DNA from 2 places in the Amycolatopsis sp. NPDC005961 genome. Region 1 is predicted to be linked to the other one. Evidence: riboswitches for the same ligand, from Rfam matches in the RefSeq annotation. Region 1 holds a riboswitch; the other holds the start of a gene.

Region 1 (8,763 bases):
CGCCCCGAGCACCCCATCCGAGCTGGTCAGCACCTCCAGGCCGGACAAACCACGGCGTACGAGGGCACCGACCGGGCTGTTTCCGGTCAGGACCGAACCCACGAGCACCACCGGGGTCGATTCGCCCGGCTCGCGCGCGGCGAGGGCGTTCGCGACCAGAAGTTCGGCCGCGCGGGCCACTATTCCGCCCGCCGCGGGCTCGCCGGCGTCGTGCGCCGCGCTCACCAAGGGGGCGAAGCGGGCGAGCCGGACCGGTGCCTCGGCATTGGCGGTCGTGATCAACGCGCGTGCCGCGGCGAGGCGCTCCGCGTCCGTCCGGACGTCCAAACCGGACGGTCCGAGCGCCGCGGCGAGCACCGCCGAGGGCAGCCCGTCCAGGGAGAGGCCGCGGCCGAGAGCCTCCAAAGTGGATCGGACGGCTTCGCGGCCGAGCCAGAACGCGGACCCTTCGTCGCCGAGCAGCCAGCCGTAGCCGCCCGAGGTGCCGGTCAGCCGGCGCTTGCGGATCCGGCCCGCGATGGAACCGGTGCCGGCGACGAGCACCGTCCCGTCCGGCGCCGACGTCGCGGACGCGTACGCCACTTCCGCGTCGGCGACCACCCTTACGTTCGTGAGTCCGATTCGCGTCCAAGCCGCGTCGAACACCGCCGCCACGCGCACGTCGCTGAGCTTGCTGACCCCGGCCATGCCGACGACGGACGCCCGCACCTCGCCCGGGTCGCGCGTGCCCAGTGCCGCGGTGATCGCGTCGGCGATCCGGCCCGCCGCGACCTCGGGTGCGTGCGCGTTGGGGTTGGCGCCTTCGCCGCGGCCGGTGCCCAGCACGGCGCCGGCGGCGTCGACCAGTGCGGCCCTGGTCGACGTTCCGCCGGCGTCGACGCCGATCGCGTAGGTCACCTCGTCTTGGTCACCTTCAGCAGGCCGCGCGGGCTGTCCGGGTCGCCGCCGCGGGCGAGCGACAGGCCGAGCGCGATCCGCTGGATGGGCAGGATCTCCAGGATCGGCGCGAGCTCTTCGACGGTCGGGGCGACGTCGATGCGCAGCGCCGCCGGCACCTCCGAGGCGGCCGAACCGACGGCGAGCACGTCCGCGCCGCGCTTGCCGACGGCCTCGAGGACCTCGTGCATCGCCTGCCCGCCCTGCCCCTTGCTGGTCACCGCGAGCACGGCGGTCTCGCCGTCCACCGCCGCGACCGGGCCGTGCAGCAGGTCCGCGCCGCTGTACGCGCGGGCGGCCAGGTAGCTCGTCTCGGCCAGCTTGAGCGAACCCTCCAGCGCCGACGCGTAGGAGTAGCCGCGGCCGGTGGTGAGGACGCGGTCCACGAAGCGGTATCGGTCGACCGCCCGCTGGACGCCTTCGGCGGCGCCGTCCAGGGTCTGCTGCGCCAGCTCGCCGATCTTCTCGGCGTCGGCCGCCTTGCCGCCGCGCACCGCGTCGATCAGGAGGTAGAGCGCCATCAGCGTCGCCGAGTACGTCTTGGTCGCGGCGACGGCCTTCTCGACGCCGGCGCCGATGTCGACGCCGAGCTCGGACGCCGCCCGCAGCGGCGAGTCCGGGGTGTTGGTGACGGACACCGTCAGCGCGCCCTGGCGGCGCGCCGTTTCGGTGACCTCGATCAGGTCGGGCGAGCCGCCGCTCTGGCTGACCGTGACGAACAGCACGTCCCGCAGATCGGGCCGCGCGCCGTACAGCGTCGCCGTGGACGGGGAGACAAGACCAGCCGGAAGGCCGAGCAGTACCTCGATCAGGTACTTCGCATACAACGCTGCGTGGTCACTCGATCCACGCGCGGCGAGCAAAGCGAAGCGCGGAGGCCGTTGTGAGATCTTTTCCGCCACCTCGGCGATTTCCGCCTGACGCCCCACCAGTCCGGCCAGGACGTCCGGTTGCTGGGCGATCTCCGCGGCCATGTGCTCGCCGGGCCGTTGTTCGGTCATCATTTTCCTCTCCACCTCCGGCATTATGTACCGGACTCAGGCGGCGTCGGTCAGGTCTAGACCAATGTTAGTGGGGCGGCGGGTTTGGGGAAAAGGGTACGTTTCTTACGGGGACGTGGCGCGCAATGAGGGAAGACATAGGGAGTCGGGCATGTTGGAGACCACCACCACGGGCGAGGCGGGCGCCGTCGCCGCGATGCGCGGGCAGCGCGAGCCCAAGTACTGGGCGCTGAAACAGCACCTCCTCGACCTCCTGGACGTGCTGCCGCCCGGGTCGCCGATCCCGACCGAACGCGCGCTCGCCGGGGAGTTCACGGTCTCCCGCACCACCGTGCGCCAGGCGCTGGCCGACCTCACGGCCGAGGGCCGTCTGCACCGTGTGCAGGGGAAAGGCACGTTCGCGGCCGAGCCGAAGCTCGCGCAGCGGCTGCAGTTGTCGTCCTACACCGAGGACATGCGGCGCCAAGGGCTGAAGCCGTCTTCGAAGCTGCTGGAGCTCGAGGAGCTCCCGGCCGAGGGCGACCTCGCGAAACTGCTCGGAATCCGTACTGGTGCGAAAATTCTTCGCCTTCGACGGCTTCGACTGGCGGACTCGCAGCCGATGGCGCTGGAGACTTCGCACCTCCCGGCCGGCCGATTCCGCGGACTCCGCAAGCACGTCTCGGCGGGCGGTTCGTTGTACGCCGTTCTGCGCGAGTACTACGGAGTGGAACTGGAACGCGCCGAAGAGTCGATCGAGACGTCGCTCGCCGGTCCGGAAGAGGCGGAGATGCTCGGCGCCGACGTCGGCATGCCGGTGCTCCGGCTGACCCGGCACTCGTTCGCCACCGACGGCAAGCCGGTCGAGTACGCCCGCTCCGTCTACCGCGGCGACCGGTACAAGTTCGTCACCACGCTGATGCCGTGACCCGGTGTTGACGGCGATCACCGCGCAAGGTGGAGTTGCGGGGTGACTGCCACCGAAGACACCGGGATCCGCTGGGGGACGCACGCCGCCCGCGGCGTGCTCGCCACCACCATCCTCGGTTCGGGCATGGCGATGCTCGACGGCACCATCGTCAACGTCGCCCTGCCCCGCATCGGCACCGAGCTGAACGCCTCCGTCGCCGGGCTCCAATGGATCCTCGACGGCTACCTGCTGGCGCTCGCCGCGCTCATCCTGGTCGCCGGCTCGCTCGGTGACCGCTACGGCCGCCGCCGGATGTACCTCATCGGCGTCGTCTGGTTCGGCGTCGCGTCCGGGCTGTGCGCCGCCGCGACGTCCACCGAGATGCTGGTCGCGATGCGGATCCTGCAGGGCATCGGCGGCGCGCTGCTGACGCCCGGGTCGCTCGCGATCCTCCAGTCGTCCTTCGCGCACGACGCGCGCGCCCGCGCGATCGGCGCGTGGTCCGGCCTCGGCGGCATCGCGGCGGCCGCCGGACCGCTGCTCGGCGGCTTCCTCGTCCAGGTCTGGTCGTGGCGGCTCGCGTTCCTGATCAACGTCCCGATCGCGGTCGCCGTCGTGCTGATGGCCCGGAAGTTCGTCCCCGAGTCCCGCGACCCGCAGGCGACCGGGCACCCCGACTTCGGCGCCGCGGCGCTCGGCGCGATCGGCCTCGCCGGGATCACCGGTGCGCTGGTGGAGGCGCCGGCTCGCGGCATCGCGGACCCGATCGTGCTGGTCGCGGGCCTGCTGGGGATCGCGGGACTGACCGCGTTCGTCGTCGTCCAGCACCGCTCGCGCGAGCCGCTGGTGCCGCCGTCGCTGTTCCGCGACCGGACGTTCACCCTGGCCAACGCGCTGACCTTCGCCATGTACGCGGCCCTCGGCGGCGTGATGATGCTGCTGGTCATGCAGCTGCAGGTGTCGCTGCACTACTCGCCGACGGCGTCCGGCCTGGCCGGGCTGCCCCTCACGGTGATCATGCTGCTGCTGTCGGGGCGTTCGGGGGCGCTGGCCCAGCGCATCGGGCCGCGCACGCAGCTGGTGGTCGGCCCGATCATCGTCGGCGTCGGGATGCTGCTGATGCTGCGCATCGCGCCCGGCGCGTCCTACCTCGGGACGGTGCTGCCCGCGGTCGTCGTGTTCGGGCTGGGCCTGGCGACGGTGGTGGCCCCGGTGACCGCGACGGTGCTCGCCGCGGCCCCGGACCGCTATGCCGGTGTCGCGTCGGGGGTCAACAACGCGATCGCGCGCTCCGGCGGGCTCTTGGCCGTCGCGGTGCTGCCGGCCGCGGCCGGGCTGACCGGCGAGGCGTACGCCGACCCGGTGGCGCTCACCGCGGGCTGGCGGATGGCACTGGTCATCTGCGCGGCGCTGGCGATCGTGGGCGGGCTGATCGCGCTGGGCATCCACAACGGCGTCCTCGAGCCGCCGTCCGAGCCGCCGGCTTCTCCCGCGGCCGACGACGAGAGCCCCCACCTGGGCGAGTGCTACCACTGCGGCGTGGAGGGGCCGCCGACCCACATCCGCGGCGGCTCCCCGGTGGCCGGTTCCTAGCCGGGCTGACCCGCGAGGATCTCGGCGAACAGCGCCGGGTCGGCGTTGCCGCCCGAGACGAGGGCGACCGTGCGCCCGGCCGGCAGCTCGTCGGCGTGGAACAGGTACGCCGCCGTCGTCACCGCGCCGCTGGGCTCGGCGACCAGCCGGGCCTTCCGGGCGAGCGTGCGCACGGCTTCGCGGATCTCGTCCTCGGTGACCGTGACCATGGCGTCGACGACCTCCCGCAGGTGCGCGAACGTCAGCTCGGACGGCTGCGCGCGCAGGCCGTCGGCGATCGTCCGGGCGCGGTCGGCCTGGGGCCAGTCGACCCGGTGGCCCAGGCGCAGCCCCTCGGCCGTGTCCCCGGCCAGCGCCGGCTCGACGCCGATGACGCGAGCCCGAGGGCAGCGCGCCTTGATCGCGACGCCGACACCGGACGCCAGCCCGCCGCCGCTCACCGGCACCAGCACGACCTCGACGTCGGGGAGGTCCTCGGCGATCTCGAGGCCCGCCGTGCCCTGCCCGGCGATGATGGCCGCGTCGTCGTAGGGCGGGACGAGGGTCAGCCCGCGTTCGGCGGCCAGTTCGTGCGCTTTCCCCTCGTGCTCGCCGATCGGCACCTCGATCACCTCGGCGCCGTACGCGCGGGTGGCCTCGACCTTGATCCGCGGCGCGACGTCCGGCACGACGATCACCGCGGGTACGCCGTACTGCTGCGCGGCGTAGGCGACGGCCTGCGCGTGGTTACCGCTCGAGTACGCGATGACGCCGCGGGAGCGGCTTTCCTCGTCGAGGGAACCGATCGCGTTGAACGCGCCGCGCACCTTGAACGCGCCGACCGGTTGCAGGCTTTCGGGTTTGAGCCACAGGGTTCCGCGGGGATCCCACGTCTGGAGCAACAGGGGCGTGTGCACGGCGACACCTCGGACGCGCTTCGCCGCGGCCTCGATGTCGGAGATCGTCACCAGTTCCATGTGCCGAGTATGTCAAGAAAGTGTTCGGCGTGGAATGTCCACTGTGGACGGACGGAGTGGCGCTCCTCACGCTCCGGCAACGCGGGGAGTTCCTCGCGCGCCTTAGACGTTGGACAGGGGAGAAGACTTACTACCGGATCGGGATCATGGGCAAGGAGAACGCAGCGACTTCCGAGGTGGACACAGCGAAGGAAGAAAAGTCAGGTTTGCGCATCGCGCAGGTGATGGCGGCGGCGCTCGCGGCGGTGACGGCGGCGCTGCTGGGATCGACGCTCGGCGTGGCGGGGACGGTCGTCGGCGCGGGCGTGGCGAGCGTGATCACGACGGTCGGCGGCGAGGTGTACCTGCGCTCGCTGCAGCGCACGCGCGAGGCCGCGCTGAGGGCGCGTCAGCTGGCGGCGTCGGGCATCCGGCGGCGTGGAACCGGTTCCGAGGTGGCGCTGGCCGAGCAGCCGACGGTCCAGCTGCCCCGGCCCGAGGAAGGTCCGCCCGAGGAGGAGCCGTCCCGGCTGCGGAAGCTGCGCTGGCCGTTGATCATCGGCACGAGCGTGGCGGCGTTCGCGGTGGCGATCCTGGCGATAGTCGGCTTCGAGTCGGCCACGGGCACCCAGATCGGCGGCGGCACGGGCTCGAGCATCGGCAAGATCTTCGGCAACGGCGGCGGCCAGCCGGACAAGACCCCCTCGACGACGCCGACGACCGGCACGACCGACACCCAGGTGTCCCCGTCGGAGACGACGACCCCGTCGGACACCTCGACGGCCCCGACGACCTCGTCGGAGACGCCGACGACCACGCCGAGCACGACGACGCAGCAGCCGTCGACATCGGCCCCGGCGACGACGACCCCGCCGACCAGCAAGGGCGCGGCGACCACCCCGACCCCGTAGGTCCGTGAAGGGCACACCAAGGGACTTCAAGTCCCTCGATGTGCCCTTCACGGTTTTCAGGCCAGGTGGGACCGCAACTCCCGCGCCGCGGCTTCCGGGTCCTCGGCCTCGGTGATCGCCCGGACCACCACGATCCGCGACGCGCCCGCCTCCAGTACGTCCGGGAGCCGTGGGCCGTCGATGCCGCCGATCGCGAACCACGGGCGTTCGGGAGCGGCCGCCGCCGTCGCGCGGACCAGGTCCAACCCCGGCGCCGACCGGCCCGGTTTCGTCGGTGTCGGCCAGCACGGGCCGGTGCAGAAGTAGTCCACCCCCGGTTCCGAAGCGGCGGCCGAAGCTTGCGCGACGGAGTGCGTCGACCGCCCGATGACCACGTCGTCACCCAGAATCCGGCGGGCCAACCCCACCGGGATGTCGTCCTGGCCCAGGTGCAGCACGTCCGCATCGACCGCCAGTGCCACGTCCGCCCGGTCGTTCACCGACAGCAGCGCTCCGTGGCGCGCGCACGCCTCGGCCAGCACCTCCAGCGCCGCGATCTCGCCGGCGGCTTCCAAAGCGCCGGTCTTGTCGCGCAGCTGGATGATGTCGACGCCACCGGCCAGGGCCGCGTCGGCGAAGGACGCCAAGTCGCCGCGCGACGTGCGGGCGTCCGTGCAGAGGTACAGGCGCGCCGCCTCGAGGCGGGCGCGGATCTTGTCACCGGAAAGGGCGGGCATAGCGGCGACCGTACCTTGGGAGCTAGGGTGGACTGGTCCGCACGGGAGCCCGAGGACGGGCTGAGAGGGAGCTGCCGCTCCGACCGTGGAACCTGATCCGGGTCATGCCGGCGCAGGGAGCGTGATTCCCATGACGAACACCTTGGCCGTGGTCGGCGGCGGCGTGATCGGCCTGTCCACGGCGTGGCGAGCCGCACGAGCCGGCCACGAGGTCACCCTCTACGACCCCGAGCCCGTCCGTGGCGGCGCATCCTGGCTGGCCGGCGGCATGCTCGCCCCGGTCACCGAGGCCTGGCCGGGCGAGGAAGACGTCCTGCGCCTCGGCGAAGAGTCGCTGAAAAGGTGGCCCGGCTTCGCGAGCGACCTCGCTCAGGAAGGCCTCGACCCCGGCCTGGCCGAACACGGCACGCTCGTCGTCGCGTTCGACAGCGCCGACGCCGGCCACCTCGACATCCTCGCCGCGCACCTGCACTCGCTCGGCCGCGCGGCCGAACGCCTCACCAGTCGCGAGACGAAGCGGCTCGAACCGGGCACCGGGTCCGTCCGAAGTGGACTCCACGTGCCCGGCGACCTGGCCGTGGACAACCGGAAACTGCTCCACGCCCTGTACGCGGCGTGCCAGGAACGAGACGTCCGGTTCGTCCGCGAACGCGTCGAACGCGTCCCGGACGCCGACGCCGTCGTGCTCGCCGCCGGCGCCTGGACCGGACGGCTGCACCCGCAGCTCGCCGACGCCGTCCGCCCGCTCAAGGGCGAGATCCTGCGCCTGAAACCCCGCCGCGGCTGCCTGCCCCCGCCCACGCGCACCGTCCGCGCCGTCGTCGAGGGCCGGCCGATCTACCTCGTGCCGCGCGGCGACCAGGAACTTGTCCTAGGCGCGACGCAGTACGAGGCGGGCTTCGACCGAGCCGTCACCGCGCGCGGTGTCCGTGAGCTGATCGAGGGCGCCGAACGCGTCTTCCCCGCGATCACCGAGTACGAGCTCGTCGAGACCGCCGCGGGCCTGCGGGCCGGCAGCCGGGACGTGCTGCCCTACATCGGCGTCCTGGACGACGGCGTCTTCGCCGCCACCGGGCACCACCGCAACGGCCTGCTGATGGCCCCCGTGACCGCGGACGCCGTGGTCGCCTGGCTCGAGGGTGAGAAGCCGCCCGAAGGCGTCGAAGCGGCTTCACCCGCCCGCCTGCACCAGAAGGAGCACGTGTGATGGAGATCAAGCTCAACGGGACGTGGACGGAGTTCCCGGACGGCGCGACGGTCGCCGACGTCCTCGACGCGTCCGGCGGGCAGCGGCCCGGCATCGCCGTCGCGGTCGACGGCGTCGTCGTCCGCCGGAGCGACTGGGCGGCCACCGCCGTGCCCAAGGGCGCGGGCGTCGACGTGCTCACCGCCGTCCAGGGAGGCTGAAATGGACGAAGAACCGCTGGTCATCGGCACGCACAAGCTGACGTCCCGGCTGATCATCGGCACCGGCGGCGCGGCGAACCTCGCCGTGCTCGAACGCGCGCTGGTCGCGTCCGGCACCGAGCTGACGACCGTCGCCATGCGCCGCGCCGACGCCGAAGGCGGCTCCGGCGTCCTCGAGCTCCTGACAAGGCTCGGCATCGAGCTGCTGCCGAACACCGCGGGCTGCCGCACGGCCGCCGAGGCCGTGCTCACCGCGCAGCTCGCGCGGGAGGCCCTCGGGACCGATCTGATCAAGCTCGAGGTGCACGCCGACGACCGGACGCTGCTCCCGGACCCGATCGAAACCCTCGACGCCGCCGAACGCCTGGCCGCCGA
Region 2 (8,763 bases), on a different contig from region 1:
GTTCGGCGTCGCGACGGTGTCGGTGGTCTCGGTGCTGGCGATGTGCGTGACGGGCGTGGTGACCGGGCTGATCATCAACGGCACGGACTCGCTGTTCACGCTGTCGGGCACGACGCTGACCCTGGGCGGCGCGCTGGCCCGGATCCTGCTGATGGCGGGCTGGGTGGTGCTGCAGCTGTGGGCGGTCGGCGCGGTGGCGCTGGCGATCTCCAGCTGGACCGAGCACCCGATGCTGGTGGTGGCGTCGGTCCTGGCGGCCGACATCGTGTTCACGATCCTGGGGTTCTTGACGTCGCTGGACTGGCTGCACCCGTTCCTGCTGACGAAGGACTGGTCGATGGCCCCGGCGGAGGTCCTGCAGGACCCGATGGGCACGCAGATGCTGGGCGAGGGAGCCTTGCGGGCGGCGTGCTACATCGTGATCGGGCTGTCGCTGGCGTACGCCCGACTGTCCACTCGCGACGGCTGAGGTTCGTCGAAGGCCGGATTCCCGGGGCCGGGTCGGTAGACTGGTCCGGGAATCCGCCGCGACGAGGAGTGGGATGACTTCCGATCAGCCTGCCGCTACACGGCTCTCCGAGCTTCTCGGCTGGCGGAAGTCACCCGATCCAGGGCTCACCTGGGCGCAGGTCGAAGATCGGCTGGCCACCGAAGTGCCCCGCGGTGTCAAGGACTTGTCGCTCTGCTTCCCGACGGGCTCGTTCGGCGGCTGGATCCACTTCTACAACCCCGTTCAGAGCGAACGGGCGCTGGACATGTTCCTCGGCAGGGCGAAGACCAAGACCGAGAACTTCAAGTACGCCCGAAGCCTGAACCACGCGGAATTCCCGCACCGCTTCCACCCGGAGGAGGGCGGCCTGGTCGCGTGGGGGCACGGCGACCAGCACACCTACTTCTGGAGTTCTCAGCCCGGCCCCGAAAGCGTCCTGTACTGCGACGACCACGGTGACGGCTGGGGACAGTACCCGGGCAGCGTCCCCGAGTTCCTGCACGCCCTGTTCATGGACGAGCTGGAGACCGAGGTCCTGTACGGCCAATGGGCCGGCTGCCGGTTCTTCACGGAGTTCCCGGACTACGCGGGCTGACCGACCAGCGCGACGCCGTCCGGGTCGAACTCCAGCTTCACCGCGTCCCCCGCCCGCAGGTCCGACGCCGCCGGGGCGATCGCGTCCACAGTGGACTCACTCAGCTTCACCACCAGCCGCACGTGCTCGCGTCGGTGCACGGCCGCCACCACTTCGGCCGGCACGCCTTCGGCGGCCACCCGCAGCGCGTGCGGCCGCAGTCCCAGCCGTACCGGGCCGTCCACGGCGTCCGGCAGAGCGACGTCGCCCAGCGTCGTGTGTGCCACGCCGCCCGCGACGACACCGTCCACGAACGTCGTCACGCCGAGGAACCGGGCCACGTCGTCGTCCGCCGGGTTGCGCCACACCCGGCGGACCGCGCCCTCCTGGCGGACCTCGCCCGCGTCCAGCACCGCGACCCGGTCGGCCAGCGTGAACGCCTCCTCCTGGTCGTGCGTCACCAGCAACGCCGTGATCTTGCTGCGCCGCAACAGGTCCGCCAGGTCTATCGCCAGCTGCTCGCGCAACCCCGCGTCCAAACCGGACAGCGGCTCGTCGAGCAGCAGCAGCCGCGGCTTCGGCGCCAGCGCCCGGGCCAGCGCCACCCGCTGGGCCTGCCCGCCCGACAGCTCCGTGACGCGCCGGCGTTCGAAGCCGGAGAGGCCCACCAGCGCCAGCAGCTCGGCGACCCGCGCACCCCACGAAGACCGCGGCACACCGTGCATCCGCAGACCGAACGCGATGTTCGCGGCGACGTCGCGGTGGGCGAACAGCTGGCCGTCCTGGAACACCAGACCGAACCCGCGCCGGTGCACCGGCACCGCGCCGAGGTCGTCGCCGTCCCAGCTCACCGAGCCGCGCGCCGACGGCTCGAGCCCGGTGATCGCGCGCAGCAGCGTCGACTTCCCCGAGCCGGACGGGCCGAGCAGCGCCAGCACCTCGCCGTCGGCGATGTCCAGGCGGACGTCGCGGACCGCCGCGAACGATCCGTAGTGGACGGTCAGGTCCCGCACCGAAAGCGCCATCAGAACTCTCCCACCCGGCCGCGTCCCAACCGGTCGATCAGCGCGACCGCCAGCACCGTCACGAGCATCAGCAGCGCGCACGCGGCGTACGCCATCTGATTGTTCAGCTCCCCCGGACGTCCCATCAACGACGCGATCGCGACCGGCAGCGTCGGCGCCGTCGGCCGCGCGAGGAAGCTCGTCGCGCCGAACTCGCCGAGCGCCACGACGAACCCGAACCCGGCCGCCGCGACCAGCGGCCGCAGCGTCAGCGGCAGGTCGATCTCGCGCCACACCCGCAGCGGGCTCGCGCCGAGCGTCGACGCGGCCTGCCGCAATCGGACATCGACCGAGCGCAGCACCGGCAGCACCATCCGCACGATCAGCGGGATGATCACCAGCGCCTGAGCCAGTGGTACAAGGTAAGGCGACGTCCGGAGGTCGCCGGGCAGCGCGTCGAGGGTGACCAGATAACCGAAGCCGACAGTCACCGCGGACACCCCGAGCGGCAGCATCAGCACGGCGTCCATGGTCTCGCCGAGGCCGCGCGCGGCTTTCGCGGGCGAGCGCCGCAGCGCCACCAGCACCACGGACGCGAGCACGCCGACGACCATCGCGAGCAACGTCGCGTCGATGGCCACCTTCAGCGAGTTCAGCGCCGCGTCCCAGCCGGAAACCTGCAGCGCACCCTTCTCACCGGTGGTAGTTAACGCTCGATAACCGGCGAAGCTCCAGCCGTCGGGAGTGGACACCGATTCGACGAGCAGCGCGACGATCGGCGTCAGCAGCAGGGCCAGCACGACGCCCGCGGCGCCGACCACCGGCCATTCTCCGCCGCGAGGGCGTCGTGTTTTCGCGGCGCCGATCCGGGCGCCGTCCTTGCGTCGCCGCGCCAGCCCGCCGAGCACGAGCGCGGCGACCACGGCCGCGAACTGGATCAGCGAAAGCGCCGCCGCGCCCGAAAGATCGAGCAGGTCGACCGTCCGCAGGTAGATCTCGGTCTCCAGCGTCCGGTACTTCGCGCCGCCGAGGATGAGGACGACGCCGAAGCTGGTGGCGCAGAACAGGAACACGACGGCCGCGGCGGACGCGATTGCGGGCGCCAGCGCGGGCAGCGTCACCGAGCGGAACGCCCGCCACGGGGACGCACCCAGCGCGCGGGCGGCGTCGGTCGTCCGCGAATCCAGCCGCGCCCAGAGCCCGGCGACGGTCCGCGCGACGACGGCGACGTTGAAGAAGGCGTTGGCCAGCACGATCGGCAGCACCCCGCCGTCCGGCCACAGCGCCCGGAACGCCAGGCCGACGACGACGGTCGGCAGCACGAACGGCACCAGCACCAGCGTCCGCGCGAGGCCGGCGCCGGGCAGCTTCACCCGCGCGAGCAGGAACGCCACCGGCAGCCCGGCGACGATCGCCACCAGCGTCGACGCCGCCGCGCTCGCCACGGTGAAGCCGGCCAGCTGCCAGGTCCGCGCGTCACCGAAGACGACGTCGAGGCCGCCGGCGGCGAACCCGCGGGCGATGATCGCCAGCACCGGCCACGCGAAGAACACCACCAGGAACCCGATCGGGGCCAGCCCGAGCAGCGCCAGGCCGAGCCCGCGGGCGGTCCGCGGCGGGGCCAGGACTGGTGCTCGCCGGGGTGTCACTGCACGAGCGAGCGCCATTCGCCGATCCACTTCTCGCGCCCGGCCTGCACCTGGTCCGCCGTCAGCGCCTGCGGCTTCTGCGGCAGCGGCGCGACCTGCGCCCAGCCCGCGGGCAGGTCGACGCCCTGGCGGGCCGGGTAGACGTACATGTTGGCCGCGACCGTCGCCTGGAACTGCTGGGAGAGCAGGAAGTCGACGACCTTGCGCGCGTTCTCGGCCTGCTTGCCGTTCGCCAGCACCCCGGCGTACTCGACCTGCCGGTAGCAGGTGTCGAGCAGTGCCTTGGTGCGCGGCTTGCCGTCGTCGCCGACCTCCGCGGCCGGCGAAGACGCGTACGAGACGACGATCGGCCGCGGTCCCTTGCCGGACGAGCCGGAGAAGTCCTTGGTGTAGGCCTCTTCCCAGCCGCTGACCACCTTGACGCCGTTGGCCTTCAGCTTCGTCCAGTAGTCCTTCCAGCCGGCCTCGCCGTACTTCGCGATGGTGCCGAGGAGGAACGCGAGGCCGGGCGAGGCCGTGGCCGGGTCCTCGGCGACCAGCAGGTCCTTGTACTTCGGGTCGGCCAGGTCGTCGTACGACGCCGGCGCCGGGATGCCCTTGCTCGTGAAGTAGTTCGTGTCGACGTTGACGCAGACGTCACCGACGTCGACGGCGGACAGCCGGTGCTCGGGGTCGACGGCGTAGCGCTGCGGCCCGCGATCGGCCTCCGGGCTGGTGTACGGCTCGAAGACGCCTTCCTTGAGCGCGCGCGAAGCGAAGGTCGAGTCGACGCCGTACGCGACGTCGCCGATCGGGTTGGCCTTCGTCAGCACGAGCTTGTTGGTCAGCGAGCCGGCGTCGCCCTGCTTCAGCACGGAGACCTTGATGCCCGACTGCTTCTGGAAGGCGTCGAGCACCTCCTGCGGAGCCAGGAAGGAGTCGTGCGTCACGAGGGTGACGGTGGGCGTCTGCTGCGGGCCACCGTCACCGTCCGACAGCGAGCACCCAGCGGCGACGGCGCTGACGGCGGCGATGGCCGTCGCGGCGCGCACAGCCCTGCTTTTCATCTACCCTCCTGCACTTCACCGGACGAGGAGGGAAAGCCCTCCCTTCGCCGGCATGATCCGGTCAGGTGCGAACGGTCGCGGGTGACCCCGCCTCTCAGCCCGGCTCGACCGGACTCCCGTGGCAACCGTGCAGCGTAGTCCAGGACGCAGGACGATGGAGACATGACGGAAATCTTGAGCGACTCCGAGGCTGACGAACGCTTGAGCGCGGACTGGACCAGGTCCGGGAAGGTCATCTCCCGCGAGGTGGAGCTGGCGAGCTTCCCGCAGGCGATCGAGGTGGTGGACCGCGTCGCGGTGCTGGCCGAGGCGGCCGACCACCACCCCGACATCGACATCCGCTGGCGCACGCTGACGTTCCGGCTCTCGACGCATTCGGCGGGTGGGCTGACGGAGAAGGACTTCTCGCTGGCGTCGGAGATCGACGAGGTGCTTTCTTCTCTGTGATCCCGGTTACGCTGAGTGCACTTTTCTGCGGTTTCGACGTCTCTCGGTAAACGACTTTGCTAGGAGAGACGGTTATGACGCAGGCGATCGTGGTCGGCACGGCGGCATTCGCGACGATGGTGGCAGCGGCCGGCGGTGTGCTCTGGTTCACTGTCCGGTCTCGCCGTCACTCGGACGGCTGAGCGCTTCCGGTGAGTTCGATCACAGCAGCTAACAAAGGGCATGATCAGCGCGCTGAGCAGGGCGGAAGCATCGGTTTTCGGCCTTAGGAAATGCCATGAACAGCACCGCCACCGCCCGCCTCACCGCCGCCCAGCGCGCTTGGATCAACGCCCTGGCCCCCGCCGTGGTGCTGATCGCGATCGCCCTGATGGGCCTCCTCGGCTGACGCACCGAGCTCCGCCGCCCTGATCTTCAGCGCGGCGGAGATCACGCCGGTGTTCCGGCTACCCGGCTCGCCCGATCCGGTCGACGGGCGGGAACTCCGCCGGGGTGTCGTCGCTCGTGGTCCAGTACTCGAGCCCGGACAGGCGCCCGCCGTCGGCGAAGACGACGAGCCCGCCGTCGGGCGCATCGGCCTCGACCGGCTCATCGAGATCCGCCGTCGGCAGGGTCGCGTCGACTTCGAGGTCGATGGTCGGGCACCCACAGCCGCACCGGCCGGTGACCCGGGCCGTTTCCGCCTGGGCGCGCAGTTCCGCCGCGCCGGGGAAGTCGCCAGCGAGCAGGAAGGTCAGGACCTCCCGCTCGGCCGGCGACAGCGGGCGGCTCATACGTTGAAGCGGAACTCCACCACGTCACCGTCGGCCATGATGTAGTCCTTGCCCTCCATGCGGACCTTGCCCGCCGCGCGGGCGGCCGCCATCGAGCCCGCCGCCATCAGGTCGTCGTACGAGACGATCTCCGCCTTGATGAAGCCGCGCTCGAAGTCCGTGTGGATGACGCCCGCCGCCTGGGGAGCGGTCGCGCCCTGGGGGATCGTCCACGCGCGGGACTCCTTCGGGCCCGCCGTCAGGTACGTCTGCAGGCCGAGCGTGTGGAAACCCGCGCGGGCCAGGGAGTACAGGCCCGGCTCCGGCTGGCCGACCGACTCCAGCAGCTCGCGGACCGACTCCTCGTCATCCAGCTCCAGCAGCTCCGCCTCGACCTTCGCGTCGAGGAACACCGCGTCCGCCGGCGCGACCAGCTTCGCCAGCTCCTCGCGGCGGGCTTCGTCGGTGAGGACGCCTTCGTCGGCGTTGAAGACGTACAGGAACGGCTTCGTCGTGAGGAGGCTGTGCTCGCGAAGCAGTTCGAGGTCGACGTCCTTCTGAGCCGAGAAGAGCGTGCGCCCGCTGTCGAGGATCTCCTTCGCCTTCTGCGCGGCCTCGAGCGCGGGCTTCGCTTCCTTCTTGGTCCGCGCTTCCTTCTCCAGCCGCCAGACGGCCTTCTCGAGGGTCTGCAGGTCGGCCAGGATCAGCTCGGTGTTGATCGTCTCGATGTCACTCAGCGGATCGATCCGACCGTCGACGTGGATCACGTCCGGGTCGTCGAACACGCGGATGACCTGGCAGATCGCGTTGGCCTCACGGATGTTCGCCAGGAACTTGTTGCCCAGCCCGGCACCCTCGGACGCGCCCTTCACGATGCCCGCGATGTCCACAAAGGACACGACGGCCGGCACGGTCTTCTCCGACTTGTACAGCTCGGCGAGCTTGTCCAGCCGCGGGTCCGGCAGCGGGACCACGCCGACGTTCGGCTCGATCGTCGCGAACGGGTAGTTCGCGGCGAGCACGTCGTTGCGGGTCAGCGCGTTGAACAGGGTGGACTTGCCGACGTTGGGCAGGCCGACGATACCGAGGGTGAGACTCACGATCCCGCAGTCTACGTGTCTCGCCCGGTCGGGGCCCACGCGCCCAGCGCCGCGTCGGATTTCCGCCAGCGACGGCGCTGACCTGCTGGCATGCTCGGATCCATGGTCACGTCAACCGACGCTCCGGCGATCTGGCGGGACGCCGAACGCTGCTACCGGGTGGTCACCGCCCGCGACTCGCGCTTCGACGGCCAGTTCATCATGGCGGTGCGCACCACCGGCATCTACTGCCGGCCGTCCTGCCCGGCGTCGACGCCGAAGGTGCAGAACGTCCGCTTCTTCCCGACGTCGGCGGCCGCCCAGTCCAACGGCTTCCGCGCCTGCCGCCGCTGCCTGCCCGACGCCGTGCCGGGCTCGCCGGACTGGAACGTGCGAGCCGACCTCGCCGCGCGGGCGATGCGCCTGATCTCCGACGGGACGGTGGAGCGCGAAGGCGTCCCGGGTCTCGCGCGGCGGCTCGGCTACTCGGAACGCCAGCTCGGCCGGGTGCTCACCGCCGAGCTGGGCGCGGGCCCGCTCGCGCTGGCCCGGGCGCACCGCGCGCATTCGGCTCGGCTGCTGATCGAGGTATCGGGGCTGCCGCTGACGGACGTCGCGTTCGCGGCGGGCTTCTCCAGCGTCCGGCAGTTCAACGAGACGATCCGCGAGGTCTTCGCGACAACGCCGTCGCAGCTTCGCGCCTTCGCGGCTTCACGACGTGGACGTCAGGGCGACGTGGGTGGGACGCGCCTCAGCCTGCGGTTGCCGTTCAGGCCGCCTTTCGACGCTGCCGGGCTGCTTCGCTTCTTCGCGGCGCACGCAGTTCCGGGCGTCGAAGAGGTGACTTCGACGACCTACGCACGGACGTTGCGGCTCGCACACGGCACCGGCATCGTCCGGCTGACGCCGGAGCCGGACCACGTGCGCTGCGAGCTGCTGCTGTCCGACCTGCGCGACCTCGGCAGCGCGGTCAGCCGCGTACGCCGGCTGCTCGACCTCGACGCCGACCCGGCGGCGGTCACCCGGGTCCTCGCCGCCGATCCGGCGCTGGCCCCGGTGGTGGCGGCCGTGCCCGGGATCCGGGTCCCGGGCGCCGTCGACGGCGAAGAGCTGGTGGTTCGGGCCCTGCTCAGCGGCCGGGTTCCGGCTTCGCTCGGCGAGGAGGTGCCGGGCGAGTGGGGCGTGACCCGGCTCTTCCCGACGGCAGCCCAGGTCGCGACGGCCATGCCCGAGCACGCGGGAATCGTCGCGCTGGCCGAAGGGCGCCTGGACGTGCACGTCGGCCGTGACGCGGCGGAGCTGCGCGCCGAGCTGCGCGCGTGCCCCGGTATCGACAGCGCCACCGCGGACTACGTCCTGATGCGCGTTCTCGGCGCACCGGACATCCTCCTGGCAACGGACACCGCCGCTCTGCGTGGCGCCGAAGCACTGGGCATCTCGCCGGATTCGCTGCCGGAGCGAGCCCGGGAGTGGACGCCGTGGTGCTCGTACGCCGGGATGTACCTCCGGCGCGCCGCCTGACGCCGCATCAGCCCTGCTCGCCGCGCCACAGGAGGGCCTGCGCGACGATCACCTGGGCGCCGTCGAACGTCGCGGCGGGTGAGCCGTGCAGGCGGTAGCCGAGATCGAGGGCCTCGCTGACTCGGTGGCAGAACTTCGCGTCGTCCGGGCCGGTGAGCAGGCGGTAGCGGGGCAGGCCGTTCGGCGGCTGGTCCGTCATGC

The links. A riboswitch is a leader RNA that binds a small molecule or an ion and turns the genes downstream of it on or off. The one in region 1 is predicted to bind thiamine pyrophosphate.
Region 2: another riboswitch for thiamine pyrophosphate. It lies ahead of ABZ342_RS34340 (thiamine ABC transporter substrate-binding protein); the one in region 1 lies ahead of thiO (glycine oxidase ThiO).

What each region holds. Positions count from the first base shown of each region.
Region 1 is NZ_JBEXVF010000019.1:116,119-124,881, forward strand. It holds gene ABZ342_RS19715 (BadF/BadG/BcrA/BcrD ATPase family protein) at 1-897, opposite strand, end outside; gene ABZ342_RS19720 (SIS domain-containing protein) at 894-1,940, opposite strand; gene ABZ342_RS19725 (GntR family transcriptional regulator) at 2,089-2,844, shown strand; gene ABZ342_RS19730 (MFS transporter) at 2,887-4,419, shown strand; gene ABZ342_RS19735 (threonine/serine dehydratase) at 4,416-5,375, opposite strand; gene ABZ342_RS19740 (hypothetical protein) at 5,522-6,265, shown strand; gene thiE (thiamine phosphate synthase) at 6,322-6,981, opposite strand; TPP riboswitch at 7,013-7,117, shown strand; gene thiO (glycine oxidase ThiO) at 7,112-8,188, shown strand; gene thiS (sulfur carrier protein ThiS) at 8,188-8,388, shown strand; gene ABZ342_RS19760 (thiazole synthase) at 8,390-8,763, shown strand, end outside.
Region 2 is NZ_JBEXVF010000051.1:6,220-14,982, reverse strand. It holds gene ABZ342_RS34360 (ABC transporter permease subunit) at 1-469, shown strand, start outside; gene ABZ342_RS34355 (hypothetical protein) at 543-1,085, shown strand; gene ABZ342_RS34350 (ABC transporter ATP-binding protein) at 1,073-2,089, opposite strand; gene ABZ342_RS34345 (iron ABC transporter permease) at 2,089-3,645, opposite strand; gene ABZ342_RS34340 (thiamine ABC transporter substrate-binding protein) at 3,714-4,763, opposite strand; TPP riboswitch at 4,785-4,893, opposite strand; gene ABZ342_RS34335 (4a-hydroxytetrahydrobiopterin dehydratase) at 4,926-5,210, shown strand; gene ABZ342_RS34330 (hypothetical protein) at 5,657-5,983, opposite strand; gene ychF (redox-regulated ATPase YchF) at 5,980-7,062, opposite strand; gene ABZ342_RS34320 (AlkA N-terminal domain-containing protein) at 7,165-8,562, shown strand; gene ABZ342_RS34315 (DUF1737 domain-containing protein) at 8,570-8,761, opposite strand.